Regions from separate parts of the Streptomyces sp. NPDC051740 genome, predicted to be linked through region 3. Evidence: riboswitches for the same ligand, from Rfam matches in the RefSeq annotation. Region 3 holds a riboswitch; each other region holds the start of a gene.
What was found. A riboswitch is a leader RNA that binds a small molecule or an ion and turns the genes downstream of it on or off. The one in region 3 is predicted to bind cyclic di-AMP.
Positions count from the first base shown of each region.

Region 1: it holds a riboswitch for cyclic di-AMP, as region 3 does, so the genes downstream of both, ACIA6T_RS27030 (M23 family metallopeptidase) here and ACIA6T_RS01610 (NlpC/P60 family protein) in region 3, are expected to answer to the same signal.
Region 2: it holds a riboswitch for cyclic di-AMP, as region 3 does, so the genes downstream of both, ACIA6T_RS19775 (C40 family peptidase) here and ACIA6T_RS01610 (NlpC/P60 family protein) in region 3, are expected to answer to the same signal.

Region 1 covers NZ_JBITCL010000019.1:16,215-20,135, reverse strand. Annotated here, with positions in the region: gene ACIA6T_RS27035 (M16 family metallopeptidase) at 1-516, shown strand, start outside; cyclic di-AMP (ydaO/yuaA leader) riboswitch at 719-883, shown strand; gene ACIA6T_RS27030 (M23 family metallopeptidase) at 896-1,669, shown strand; gene ACIA6T_RS27025 (GntR family transcriptional regulator) at 1,858-2,553, shown strand; gene ACIA6T_RS27020 (HPr family phosphocarrier protein) at 2,689-2,970, opposite strand; gene ACIA6T_RS27015 (GNAT family N-acetyltransferase) at 3,169-3,921, shown strand, end outside.
Region 2 covers NZ_JBITCL010000011.1:54,955-58,875, reverse strand. Annotated here, with positions in the region: gene ACIA6T_RS19785 (ATP-dependent Clp protease proteolytic subunit) at 8-643, shown strand; gene ACIA6T_RS19780 (hypothetical protein) at 651-959, shown strand; cyclic di-AMP (ydaO/yuaA leader) riboswitch at 1,280-1,482, shown strand; gene ACIA6T_RS19775 (C40 family peptidase) at 1,486-1,959, shown strand; gene ACIA6T_RS19770 (ATP-binding protein) at 1,999-2,460, opposite strand; gene ACIA6T_RS19765 (helix-turn-helix domain-containing protein) at 2,673-3,533, shown strand; gene ACIA6T_RS19760 (DUF397 domain-containing protein) at 3,543-3,767, shown strand; gene ACIA6T_RS19755 (8-amino-7-oxononanoate synthase) at 3,821-3,921, opposite strand, start outside.
Region 3 covers NZ_JBITCL010000001.1:319,887-323,807, reverse strand. Annotated here, with positions in the region: gene pcrA (DNA helicase PcrA) at 1-1,736, opposite strand, end outside; cyclic di-AMP (ydaO/yuaA leader) riboswitch at 1,977-2,148, shown strand; gene ACIA6T_RS01610 (NlpC/P60 family protein) at 2,156-3,337, shown strand; gene ACIA6T_RS01605 (hypothetical protein) at 3,563-3,916, opposite strand.

The sequences.
Region 1 (3,921 bases), on a different contig from region 3:
GGCGGCACCCTCACCTCCCGCCTGGACCGCGTGCTGCGCGAGGAGAAGGGCTACACCTACGGCGTACGGGCGTTCGGCCAGGTCCTCAGGTCCGCCCCGGACGGCACCGGCGCGGCGATGCTGGCCATCAGCGGCTCCGTCGACACCCCGAACACCGGCCCCGCCCTCGAGGACCTGTGGACGGTGCTGCGCACGCTCGCCGCCGACGGGCTCACCGACGACGAACGCGATGTCGCGGTGCAGAACCTCGTGGGCGTGGCGCCGCTCAAGTACGAGACCGCCGCGGCCGTCGCGAGCACCCTGGCCGACCAGGTCGAGCAGCACCTGCCCGACCACTACCAGGCCGACCTGTACCGGCAGTTGGCCGCGACCGGCACCGTGGAGGCCACCGCGGCCGTCGTGAACGCCTTCCCGGTGGACCGCCTGGTGACCGTCCTCGTCGGTGACGCGGCGCAGATCAAGGCACCCGTCGAGGCCCTCGGCATCGGTGAAGTCACCGTCGTGACGGCCGAGTAGCGAGCGGCGAGGACGCACGCGCGCGTGGGGCCCTGGTGACACGAAAGCCACCAGGGCCCGCTTATGCCCGAATCGGGGCGGAAGTTGCCTGTCTGGCCTGTGGGATGCGCTACAAAAACCGGGATTCGTTTGAGGATCGGGAGACGGCCCGCTTAGCGTCATCCGGGCTGTTCGTCGGGCAGTGCGCCGCACCCGCGGCACCGGACAGCCATCGCCGAGTCCCCCTACGGCGCGAGCCGGGGGAGCCGGGGACCCACCGCAGTCCCTGGGGTGAATCGGACGCCCGCGCGTGTCGCGAGGGGGCCCGTAGGAGACCTTCCTGCTCCGAACCCGTCAGCTAACCCGGTAGGCGAGAGGGAAGGAAAGGACCAGCCTGTACATGGCGTTCACCCGCGCCCCGGGCAAGCACCGTCGTCCCAGCCGGACGCAGCGCGGCACCGCCCGCGTGGCGGGCGTCGCGGCGCTCACCACCACCGGCGTCGTCGGCTCCCTCGCGGCCCCCGCGCTCGCCGCCGAGCCCGCTGCCGCACAGACCGGCCTCACGCCCGTCGTCACCCTCGGCGACGCGGTCGCCGACCGGATCGACGCCCAGGCGGCCGCCCAGCACGAGGCCGCCCGGGAGGCGGCCGAGGCCGCCGCGCGGAAGGCCGCCGAGGAGGCCGCGCGCGAGAAGGCCGCCGAGGCGGCCGAGGAGGCCCGCGCGGAGAAGGAGCGCGCCGCGCGGGAGGCCGAGCGCGAGCGCCTCAACACCTTCGTCTCCCCGATCGCCGGCTCGTACGTCTCGACCGGTTACCAGGCCGGCAGCTCGCTGTGGTCCTCCGGCAGTCACACCGGTGTCGACTTCCACGCCGCGACCGGCACCCCCGTCCAGTCGGTCGGCGTCGGCACCGTGGTCGAGGCCGGCTGGGGCGGCTCGTACGGCAACCAGGTCGTCATCAAGATGCACGACGGCACGTACACCCAGTACGCCCACCTGTCGTCCATCGGCGTCTCGGTGGGCCAGCAGGTGGCCGCCGGGCAGCAGATCGGCCTCTCCGGCGCCACCGGCAACGTCACGGGCGCGCATCTGCACTTCGAGGCCCGCACGGGCGCCGATTACGGCTCCGACCTCGACCCCGTCGCCTACCTCCGCGCGCACGGCGTGAACCTCTGACCCGCCCGCTTCCCGATGCCCCGGCTCCCCGAGCCGGGGCATCGGTGTTTCCGGGCACCGCCGCATCACTTGTCCAAAAAATATGCATGGATTCCGGCCCGCCGTCGTGAATTCCCGCCGATTGCAATAGAGTCGCGGAACACACGTCAATCGTCGACGTTTCACGGGGATTAATCCGGAGGTTCGTCATGCGCATTCCCGCGCACTCGGTGTGCACGGCGATCCGGGACGACATCGTCGCGGGTGTCCACGAGCGCGGCGGCCGGCTCACCGAGGAAGTGCTCGCCCGCCGTTACGGAGTCTCCCGCGTCCCCGTCCGGGAGGCGCTGCGCACGCTGGAGGCCGAGGGATTCGTGGTGACCCGGCGGCACGCGGGCGCGTGCGTCGCGGAACCCACCGAGCAGGAGGCCGCCGACCTGCTGGAGATGCGCATGCTCCTCGAGCCGCTCGGCGCCTCCCGCGCGGCCCAGCGCCGCACCGAGGCCCATCTGAAGGTGCTGCGCGGCCTGGTCAGGCTGGGGCAGGAACGCGCCCGCCAGGGCAACAGCGACGACCTGCGCTCCCTGAGCGGCTGGTTCCACGAGACGCTCGCCCAGGCCACCGGCAGCCCGGCACTGACCTCGACACTGACCCAGCTGCGGCACAAGATCGCCTGGATGTACGCCGTCGAGGGGCCGTCCGATCCCGTCGAGTACTGGGCGGAGCACGGTGTGATCGTGGACGCCGTGGCGCGCGGCGACGGCGACCGCGCGCGGTCGGTCACGGCGCTGCACACCGAGCGCGCGAGCGCCGGGCACCGCCTGCGTTTCGCCTCCGGAGCCGGCCGCGCGGACCGTGTGAGGAACTCGCAACATGCCGTAAACATGCCGAGTGTTCGGCATTAACACGGGTGCCGTATACAAAGAGGGAGTATTTCCCGGGGATTATTTCTGCTGCCCGTAAAAGGGGAAAGCCGCCTGTGTGAGGGAGAGTCGAAAGGCCCGCCCGGTGGTCCGGGCGGGCCTTTCGGTATTGCGTTCTCAGACGGTCTCGGGGAGTTCCTCGAGGCCCTCGGAGACCAGCTTCGCCAGACGGTCCAGGGCGGCGTCCGCGCCCTCGGCGTCGGAGGCGAGGACGATCTCCTCGCCGCCCTGGGCGCCCAGGCCCAGGACGGCCAGCATGGAGGCCGCGTTGACGGGGTCGCCCCCGGCCTTGGCGATCGTCACCGGGACGCCTGCGGCCGTGGCGGCTCGGACGAAGATGGAGGCGGGACGGGCGTGGAGACCCTCGGCCCAGCCGACGTTGACGCGGCGCTCAGCCATGTGTTGCTGCCCTTCGCTGTTCAGGGTTGTCTAGACCAGTTTCCCACATCGTGAAGCAAGCCCGGAGCGTGCCGGGAACGTGCCCGAAGCGGCTCCGCTCCCGCTCCCGGTGACGGCCGGACCGCGGCCTCGGCCCGGCTGTCGTCCACCACAGACTGCCTCGCGCCGTCGTCGTACGCGAGCCGTACTCTGGGGCCCATGCAGACCTCGTCGGACCGGCACGAGTACCCCGCCCACTGGGAGGCCGACGTGGTGCTGCGCGACGGCGGCACCGCGCGCATCCGCCCCATCACCGTCGATGACGCCGAGCGCCTGGTCAGCTTCTACGAGCAGGTGTCGGACGAGTCGAAGTACTACCGCTTCTTCGCGCCCTACCCTCGCCTGTCCGCCAAGGACGTCCACCGCTTCACGCACCACGACTTCGTGGACCGGGTGGGACTCGCGGCCACCATCGGCGGCGAGTTCATCGCCACCGTACGCTACGACCGGATCGGCGCCGACGGCGCGCCCGCGTCGGCACCGGCCGACGAGGCCGAGGTCGCCTTCCTCGTCCAGGACGCCCACCAGGGCCGGGGCGTCGCCTCCGCCCTCCTCGAGCACATCGGTGCCGTCGCGCGGGAGCGCGGCATCCGCCGCTTCGCGGCCGAGGTGCTGCCCGCCAACACCAAGATGATCAAGGTGTTCACCGACGCCGGGTACACCCAGAGGCGCAGCTTCGAGGACGGTGTCGTCCGTCTGGAGTTCGGTCTCGAACCCACCGACCGCTCCATGGCCGTGCAGTACGCGCGCGAACAGCGCGCCGAGGCGCGCTCGGTGCAGCGGCTGCTCGCCCCCGGCTCGGTGGCGGTCGTCGGCGCCGGCCGCACCCCCGGCGGCGTGGGCCGCAGCGTCCTCGACCACCTCCGGGACACCGGGTTCACCGGCCGGCTGTACGCCGTGAACAAGTCGCTG
Region 2 (3,921 bases), on a different contig from region 3:
GGCTCCCATGACCCGACCGTCCGCCCGCCACGTCCTGCCCGAGTTCACCGAACGCACGGCATCGGGGAACCGGACGACGGACCCCTACTCGAAGCTGCTCGAGGAGCGGATCGTCATCCTCGGGACAGAGGTCGACGAGACCTCCGCGAACGACGTGATGGCGCAGTTCATGTACCTGGAGCACCACTCCCCCGACCAGGACATCTCGCTCTACGTCAACTCCCCCGGCGGCTCCTTCCACGCCATGTCGGCGATCTACGACACGCTGCGCTACGTCTCCTGCGACGTGCAGACGATCTGTCTGGGCCAGGCGGAGGGTGCCGCCGCGCTGCTGCTGGCCGCCGGCACCCCGGGCAAGCGGCTGCTGCTGCCCGGTTCCCGTCTGGTGCTCCGCCAGCCCTCCCTCCCGGAGCCGGTCGAGGGACAGACCAGCGATCTGGCGATCCGGGCCGAGGAGTTGACCCGTATCCGGTCGCGGATGGAGGAGATCCTGGTCCGGCACACGGGCCGCACCGCGGAGCAGGTCCGGGCGGACATCGAGCGGGACAAGGTCCTCGACGCGCAGGCGGCGGTGGAGTACGGCCTGGCGGACCGGATCGTGCCCGGCCGCAGGAGCCTGTCCCCCGCCTCCGGCGCGAGGTGAGCCGCGGATGCTGCCACCGGAGCTGCCGCCGCTGCCCGCGCTGACCCGCGCGGAGGCCGAGTTGATCGACCGTTACCTCGAGGCCGTCGACCTGCTCGGCCGGGTCAACCCGGCCCTGGGCGGTGACACCTACCGCGGACTGCGCGCGGCTCAGGCGCTGGTCGGCAAAGCCGTCGCGCTGCGCGACGCACTGACCCTGATGCACCGGCGCGGCGAGAGCGAACTGCACTCCGGCACGCTGGCCCGGGCCCTGCGCGTGCTGGACGGCGAACGGCGCACGGCCAGGGTCACACTGCCGCCGGCCCCCGGCAGTTGACCCCCGCGGACCCCGGCCGGCGGTACGCTCCGGCCGGGGTTGAAACGGACCAAACGGCGTACCCCCGTCCGGCGTAGACGAACCTGCTGTTTTCGGGCGCCCGAAGTTGCGCAGCGCGCGTACCGCACGGACGGAACGGTGCTCTCCACCCCTGGTCCGCGACTCCCCCGGCCCTCGGCGAGGACCCGAACACGGAGGCGTCCACCCGAACGGGTGATTGGTGAGTAACAACACAAACCCCACGTTCCGTTGGGATTTCGATCGCGCCATGAGCCAAGATCCCTGACTGACGACAAGACCCCGCCGCCGCGGCGGGGCGATCCGGGCGGACGCCGAGTCCTGCCGCCGCCCGGATGACCGGTCGACAGGAGTGGATCGGCAGGAGTGGAGGACCCAGGCACGACGGGCCGCCGGGACGTCAGTTCCGAGCAGTCCTTGGGGTGAAGCCGCACATGTGCGGCCGGGCCACTTCGCCAGCCCGAATCCGACAGGTCATCCTTCACAGGCGGCTGACGAAGGGTTGCGCATGACTGCGCTCAATCGTGTCCCGTCTCTCATCGCCCGGGCCGGCACGGCCTCGGCCCTCACCCTGGCCGCCGTGGGCGGCTCGATCGTGGTCCCCGGCGCCGCCTCGGAGGCGGCCGCCGCGGGCCTGGCCACCAAGGCGCTGAACATCGCCGCCTCCAAGAAGGGCTCGCCCTACAAGTGGGGCGCCACGGGACCGTACAGGTTCGACTGCTCGGGTCTGACGCTGTACTCGTTCAAGAAGGCGGGCAAGAAGCTGCCGCGCACCGCCGCCCAGCAGTACAACAAGACGCGCCACATCTCCGCCGGGAACCGCAGGGCGGGAGACCTGGTGTTCTTCCATTCGGGCGGCTACGTCTACCACGTCGGCATCTACGCGGGTAAGGGCAAGATCTGGCACGCCCCGAAGACCGGGGACGTGGTGCGCCTGCAGAAGATCTGGACCCGCAGCGTCTCGTACGGCCGGGTGAGGTGACCGCGGCGGGCGGCGGTGCCCCGGGGCACCGCCGCCCGGTTACTGCTCCTGCTGTCCCGCCGCCGTGACCGCCTCGGCGGCCCGGACGGCCCACGGGAGTTCGACCGAAACGGTCTTGCCACCCTCGCGCGTGGGGCGGATTCTGAGCCTGCCGCCACACTCCGCGGTCAGCCAGCGGATGATGACCAGCCCGCGGCCGTTGTCCTGCTGGACCGCCGCGGGCAGCCGCTTGGGGAACCGCGGGTGGCTGTCCGTGACACCGATGTGCACCCGCTCGTCACGGACCAGGACGACGTCCACGGTGAACGTGGGCGACTGCCCGAACGTGTGCTGCACCGCGTTGGTGGCGAGTTCGGAGACGATCAGCCGGACGGTGTCGCACAGTTCCGCGTCCGCCGGCATGCCCCATTCCTCCAGCGCGCCCACCACATGGGCACGGGCGGCCGAGACCGAGGCGGGATCGCTCGGCAGAGTGACGGATGCTTCCAGATGGTCTGCCATGGCGACGTCGCCCCTTTCCCACGGGACCGCAGTCCGACACGGAGCGGATGGTTCGAGTACGGTCCCGCACTGGTGCTTCGTCGCCAGACTGCCATCCCCGCACGGCGCAGGACGGCGATCCACCAAGATGTGCATATATCTGTCGCTCAAAACGGTGAACTCTGCGACGGGAGACCGTATCCGGGCGACCCGGAAGGAGTAAGGAGAAGTCCATGCAGCACGGTCCCGCGGTGCGCCGCCGGAAACTGGGCGCCGAACTGCGCGCGCTGCGCACCTCGGCGGGACTCACCAGCGGTGAGGCGGCCCGCCTCGCGGGCTGGCACCAGTCGAAGGTGAGCCGGATCGAGACGGGTACGAGCGGGGTGAAACCGGCCGACGTGCGGTTACTGCTCGACGTCTACGGCGTGGCCGACCCGCAGCTGCGGGAGCTGCTGCTGGTGCTGTCGGGCTCCGGTGACGGCGACGGACGGCACCACTGGTGGCACGCCTACCGGGGCGTACTGCCGCCGACCTACCGGGACTTCATCAGCCTGGAGTCGCAGGCGAGCGCGATGCGCACCCTGGAGACCACGGTGATCCCGGGGCTGCTGCAGACACCGGAGTACGCGCGCGCCGTGACGGAGGCGGCCCTGGAGGACGCGCCGGAGGAGCGGCTGGACACGCTGGTGGAGGTGCGGCTGGCCCGGCAGGACGTGCTGCGGGCGACGCCGCCGCTGGAGCTCAGCGCGGTCCTGGACGAGGCGGTGCTGCGCCGGGAGGTCGGCGGTCCCGGTGTGATGACCCGCCAGCTCAACCGGCTGGTCGAGGCGGCCCGGCTGCCCCAGGTGCGGTTGCAGGTCCTGCCGTTCAGCGCCGGCGCGCACATCGGCATGACCGGTCCTTTCGTAATCTTTTCATTTTCGCGCACTTCTGATCTGGACGTGGTGGTTCTCGACCACTTGACGAGTAGCCTCCACCTGGAGCGGAAAGAAGACCTCCGGGTGTACTCGGAGGCCTTCGACGCCCTCTCGATCCACGCCCTTTCACCCGAGGACTCGTTGGATTTCATCGCCGGCACAGCCGCCGGCGTGTAAGGAGGCACGATGCCCGTACCGCCTCGGACCATCCCTTCCGACCTCGCACTGCGCGATGTGAGGTGGCTGCGCAGCAGCTACAGCACGGGGGCGAACAACTGCGTGGAGACGGCCCGGCCGGCCGCCGGCCCCCTGGCCGGACTGCTCGCCGTGCGCGACTCCAAGGCCCCGGACGGGCCCGTGCTGCTCTTCTCCCCCGTCAGCTGGACGGAGTTCGTGACCGCGGTCGGCTGACGACCCGGCCGGTCGGTCCGTCGTCGGGCGACGCACGGCCGTGTCCCGCCGACTCATGGCCGCGTCTCGCCGATCACCCGTACAGCGCGTTCGATCTCCGCCCCGGACAGGTCCGCGCGGGCGGTCAGTCTGAGCCGTGAGACACCGTCGGGCA
Region 3 (3,921 bases):
TCGGTGGAGGCCTGCAGCTCCGCGAGGTAGCCCGTGCGTTCGAGGATCGCCTCCAGGACCGTCGCCGGGCCCGCCCCGGACTCCACGACCGTACGGAGGTCCTCCATCAGCGTGTTGAACCGCTTCACCGCGTTCGACGAGCGCGCGGCCATGCCGTACGCCTCGTCGACGCGCCTCAGCGCCTGCGGGAAGCTGATCTTCTCGCGCTGGGCGAGGGCGTCGATCATCGCCTCCGCGCGGTCGCCGATGCCCCGCTTGGGGACGTTGAGGATGCGGCGCAGCGGCACCGAGTCCTCGGGGTTGGCGAGCACCCGCAGGTAGGCCAGGACGTCCCGGACCTCCTTGCGCTCGTAGAAGCGGACACCGCCGACGACCTTGTAGGGCAGGCCGACGCGGATGAAGATCTCCTCGAAGACACGGGACTGGGCGTTGGTGCGGTAGAAGACGGCGACGTCGCCCGCCTTGGCCTCGCCCGCGTCGGTGAGGCGGTCTATCTCCTCGGCGACGAACTGGGCCTCGTCGTGCTCGGTGTCCGCGACGTACCCGGTGATCCGCGCGCCCGTGCCGGCGTTGGTCCACAGGTTCTTGGGGCGGCGCGACTCGTTGCGCTCGATGACGGCGTTGGCGGCGCTCAGGATGGTCTGCGTGGAGCGGTAGTTCTGCTCCAGCAGGATCGTGGTCGCGTCCGGGTAGTCCTCCTCGAACTGGAGGATGTTGCGGATCGTCGCGCCGCGGAAGGCGTAGATCGACTGGTCGGCGTCGCCCACCACGCACAGCTCGGCGGGCGGCACCTCGGGCTCGGACGGTGCGCCGGCGGGGTGCTCGGAGGTGCCGACGAGCTCGCGGACCAGCGCGTACTGGGCGTGGTTGGTGTCCTGGTACTCGTCGACCATGACGTGCCGGAAACGGCGGCGGTAGTGCTCGGCGACGTCCGGGAAGGCGCGGAGCAGGTTGACCGTCGTCATGATCAGGTCGTCGAAGTCGAGGGCGTTGGCCTCCCGCAGCCGCGACTGGTAGAGCGCGTAGGCCTGGGCGAGGGTCTTCTCGAAACCGTCGGCGGCCCGGGCGGCGAAGTCCTCCTCGTCGATCAGCTCGTTCTTCAGGTTGCTGATCTTGGCGCTGAAGGACTTCGGCGGGAAGCGCTTGGGGTCGAGCTCCAGGTCGCGGCAGACCAGGGCCATCAGACGCTTGGAGTCGGCGGCGTCGTAGATCGAGAACGACGACGTGAAGCCGAGCTTCTTGCTCTCGCGGCGCAGGATGCGCACGCACGCGCTGTGGAACGTCATGACCCACATGGCGCCCGCGCGCGGGCCGACGAGCTGCTCGACGCGCTCCTTCATCTCGCCCGCGGCCTTGTTGGTGAAGGTGATCGCGAGGATCTGGCCCGGATGGACGTGCCGCTCGGCCAACAGGTGGGCGATGCGGTGGGTGAGCACACGGGTCTTGCCGGAGCCGGCGCCGGCCACGATGAGCAGCGGGGAGCCGGAGTGCACGACGGCGGCGCGCTGGTTGTCGTTCAGCCCTTCCAGCAGCGCGGCGGCGTCGATCACCGGGCGCGGGGCGCCGTCGCGGTAGTAGGTGTCCCGGTCCGGCGGCACGTCGAACTTACCGCCGAACAGGTCGTCCGGGATCCGCTCCGGTACGTGCTCGTCCTCGGGCGGTGGCGGGGGCTCGCCCTCGGGGCCCCGCTGGGCCTGGAGGTCCGCCAGGAAGCTGTCGTCAAAGAGGCTGCTCATCGCTCTCCGAGTCTAGGCCGCCCCACCGACAACCAGGGGCCGCCCCGGGAACATCCCCGGAATCCGGCGCCCGGGACGGGACGCGCACCCTCCAGAACCACCGCCTCACCCTGAGTGACACCGCACACAAGGTCACGAAAATGTATCGGGCATATCACCCATCAACCTTCACAGGGGCCACACCAGTTGGCTACGGTGCGGGCGGGCCGCACGACCCCCACCGGCGAACCTCGCCGGGCCGCGCGGCCTCCGCCGAATCCGTCACTGCCCTCGCGGCAGCCGGAGCCGGGGACCCACCGAGACCATGGGGTGAATCGGCCCACTCCCTCGCGGAGCGGCCGTAGGGCAACCCTTCCGAACCACCCGCCCGAACCCGACAGCTAACCCGGTAGGCGGAGCTTTGGAAGGAGTCGCCTCCCTTGGCGTCGCACCGCAAGTCGCGCACCCCCGGCACGCGCGTGGCAGGCATACGAACCCCGGCCCTCGCCACGGCCGCCCTGACCTCCGTGGCCCTGCTGTCCCAGACGGCCACCGCCGCCCCCTCCGACGACGGCAGGCCGAGCCTGGAGGAGGTCGAGAAGAAGGTCGACGACCTCTACCGCCAGGCGGAGTCGGCGACCGAGAAGTACAACGCGGCCAAGGAGAAGACCGCGAAGCAGCGCAGGCAGGTGGACACGCTCCTCGACGACGTGGCCAAGCGCACCCAGGAGCTCAACGAGGCGCGGGCGGAGCTGGGTTCCTTCGCCGCCGCCCAGTACCGGACCGGCGCCGGCGTCCCCGACACCGCGGCCTTCCTGCTCGCGGACACCCCGCAGGACGTCTTCGACCAGCGCCAGGTGATGGACCGGATGACCGGCCGCCAGAAGGAAGCGGTCGACGACTACGTCACCCAGCAGTCCGAGACGATGAAGAAGCGCCAGGAGGCCACCGAGAGCCTTCAGACGCTCACCGAGACCCAGGGTGACCTGAAGACGGCCAAGGCCACCGTCCAGAAGAAGCTCACCGACGCGCGCGAGCTGATGTCGAAGCTGACCGCCGAGGAGAAGGCGCGGCTCGCGGCGATCGAGAAGAAGAAGCAGAAGGAGGCCGCCCGCAAGGCCGCCGAACTCGCCGAGCAGCAGAAGGCCCAGGAGGAGGCCCAGGAGGAGGCCGCCGCCCAGCAGGACAGCGGCACCTCGGACAGCGCCTCCGGGTCGGCCGGCTCGGCCACCACGCCGTCGACGTCGACGGACTCCTCGTACGCCACCAAGGCCGAGAAGGCCCTCGCCTTCGCCCGCGCGCAGATCGGCAAGCCGTACGTCTGGGGCGCCACCGGCCCCGGATCCTACGACTGCTCCGGCCTCACCCAGGCCGCCTGGAAGGCCGCCGGCGTCACCATTCCGCGCACCACCTACGACCAGGTGAACGCGGGCACGACGGTCCCCGTCTCCCAGGCCCAACCCGGTGACCTGGTCTTCTTCTACGACGACATCACCCACGTGGGCATCTACATCGGCAACGGGATGATGATCCACGCGCCGAAGCCCGGCACGTACGTCCGCGAGGAGTCGATCTACTACGACGGCGAGTCCTCGATCCACAGCGTGGTGCGCCCCGCCTGACCCGCCCAAAAGGGGCGGGGACGGTCCTCCGGCATCGTCCCCGCCTCCTCCCCCCTTCCGTGCCGGTCCGTGCCGCGGCACGCGGCGCCTGGCGCCCGCACTCCCCCCGCGAACGCCGACGGCGGTGACGCTGTCCGCGTCCACCGCCGCCGGCACCCCCTGGCTCGGGGCCCGGGGCGTGTTCTGTCGTGGGCCGCGGTCACGTCCGGGCCCGTGGAGCGGGGGTCAGGTCCACAGCACCGCGACGAAGACGTTCGTCACGGTCAGCAGCCCGACCAGACCGAACAGGCCCTTGTCCACCTTCTCGTCGTCCCGCTTCACGTACACCAGGCCGAGGATCACGATCAGCAGGGCCAGCTTCACGCCGATCTTGATGTTGTCGACGGAGTAGTCCTGGGCCTGGTTGAGGCCGACCAGGACCACACCGGTGACCAGCATCGTCAGCGCGCCGTGCAGCATCGCGGGGACGAACCGGGCGGTGCCCGCGCCCATCGCCTTCATCTGGGTGAGGAAGCCACCGAGGAGCGACGCGATGCCGATGATGTGCAGACCGACGAAGAGGTGGATGAGTACGTCCATGAGGC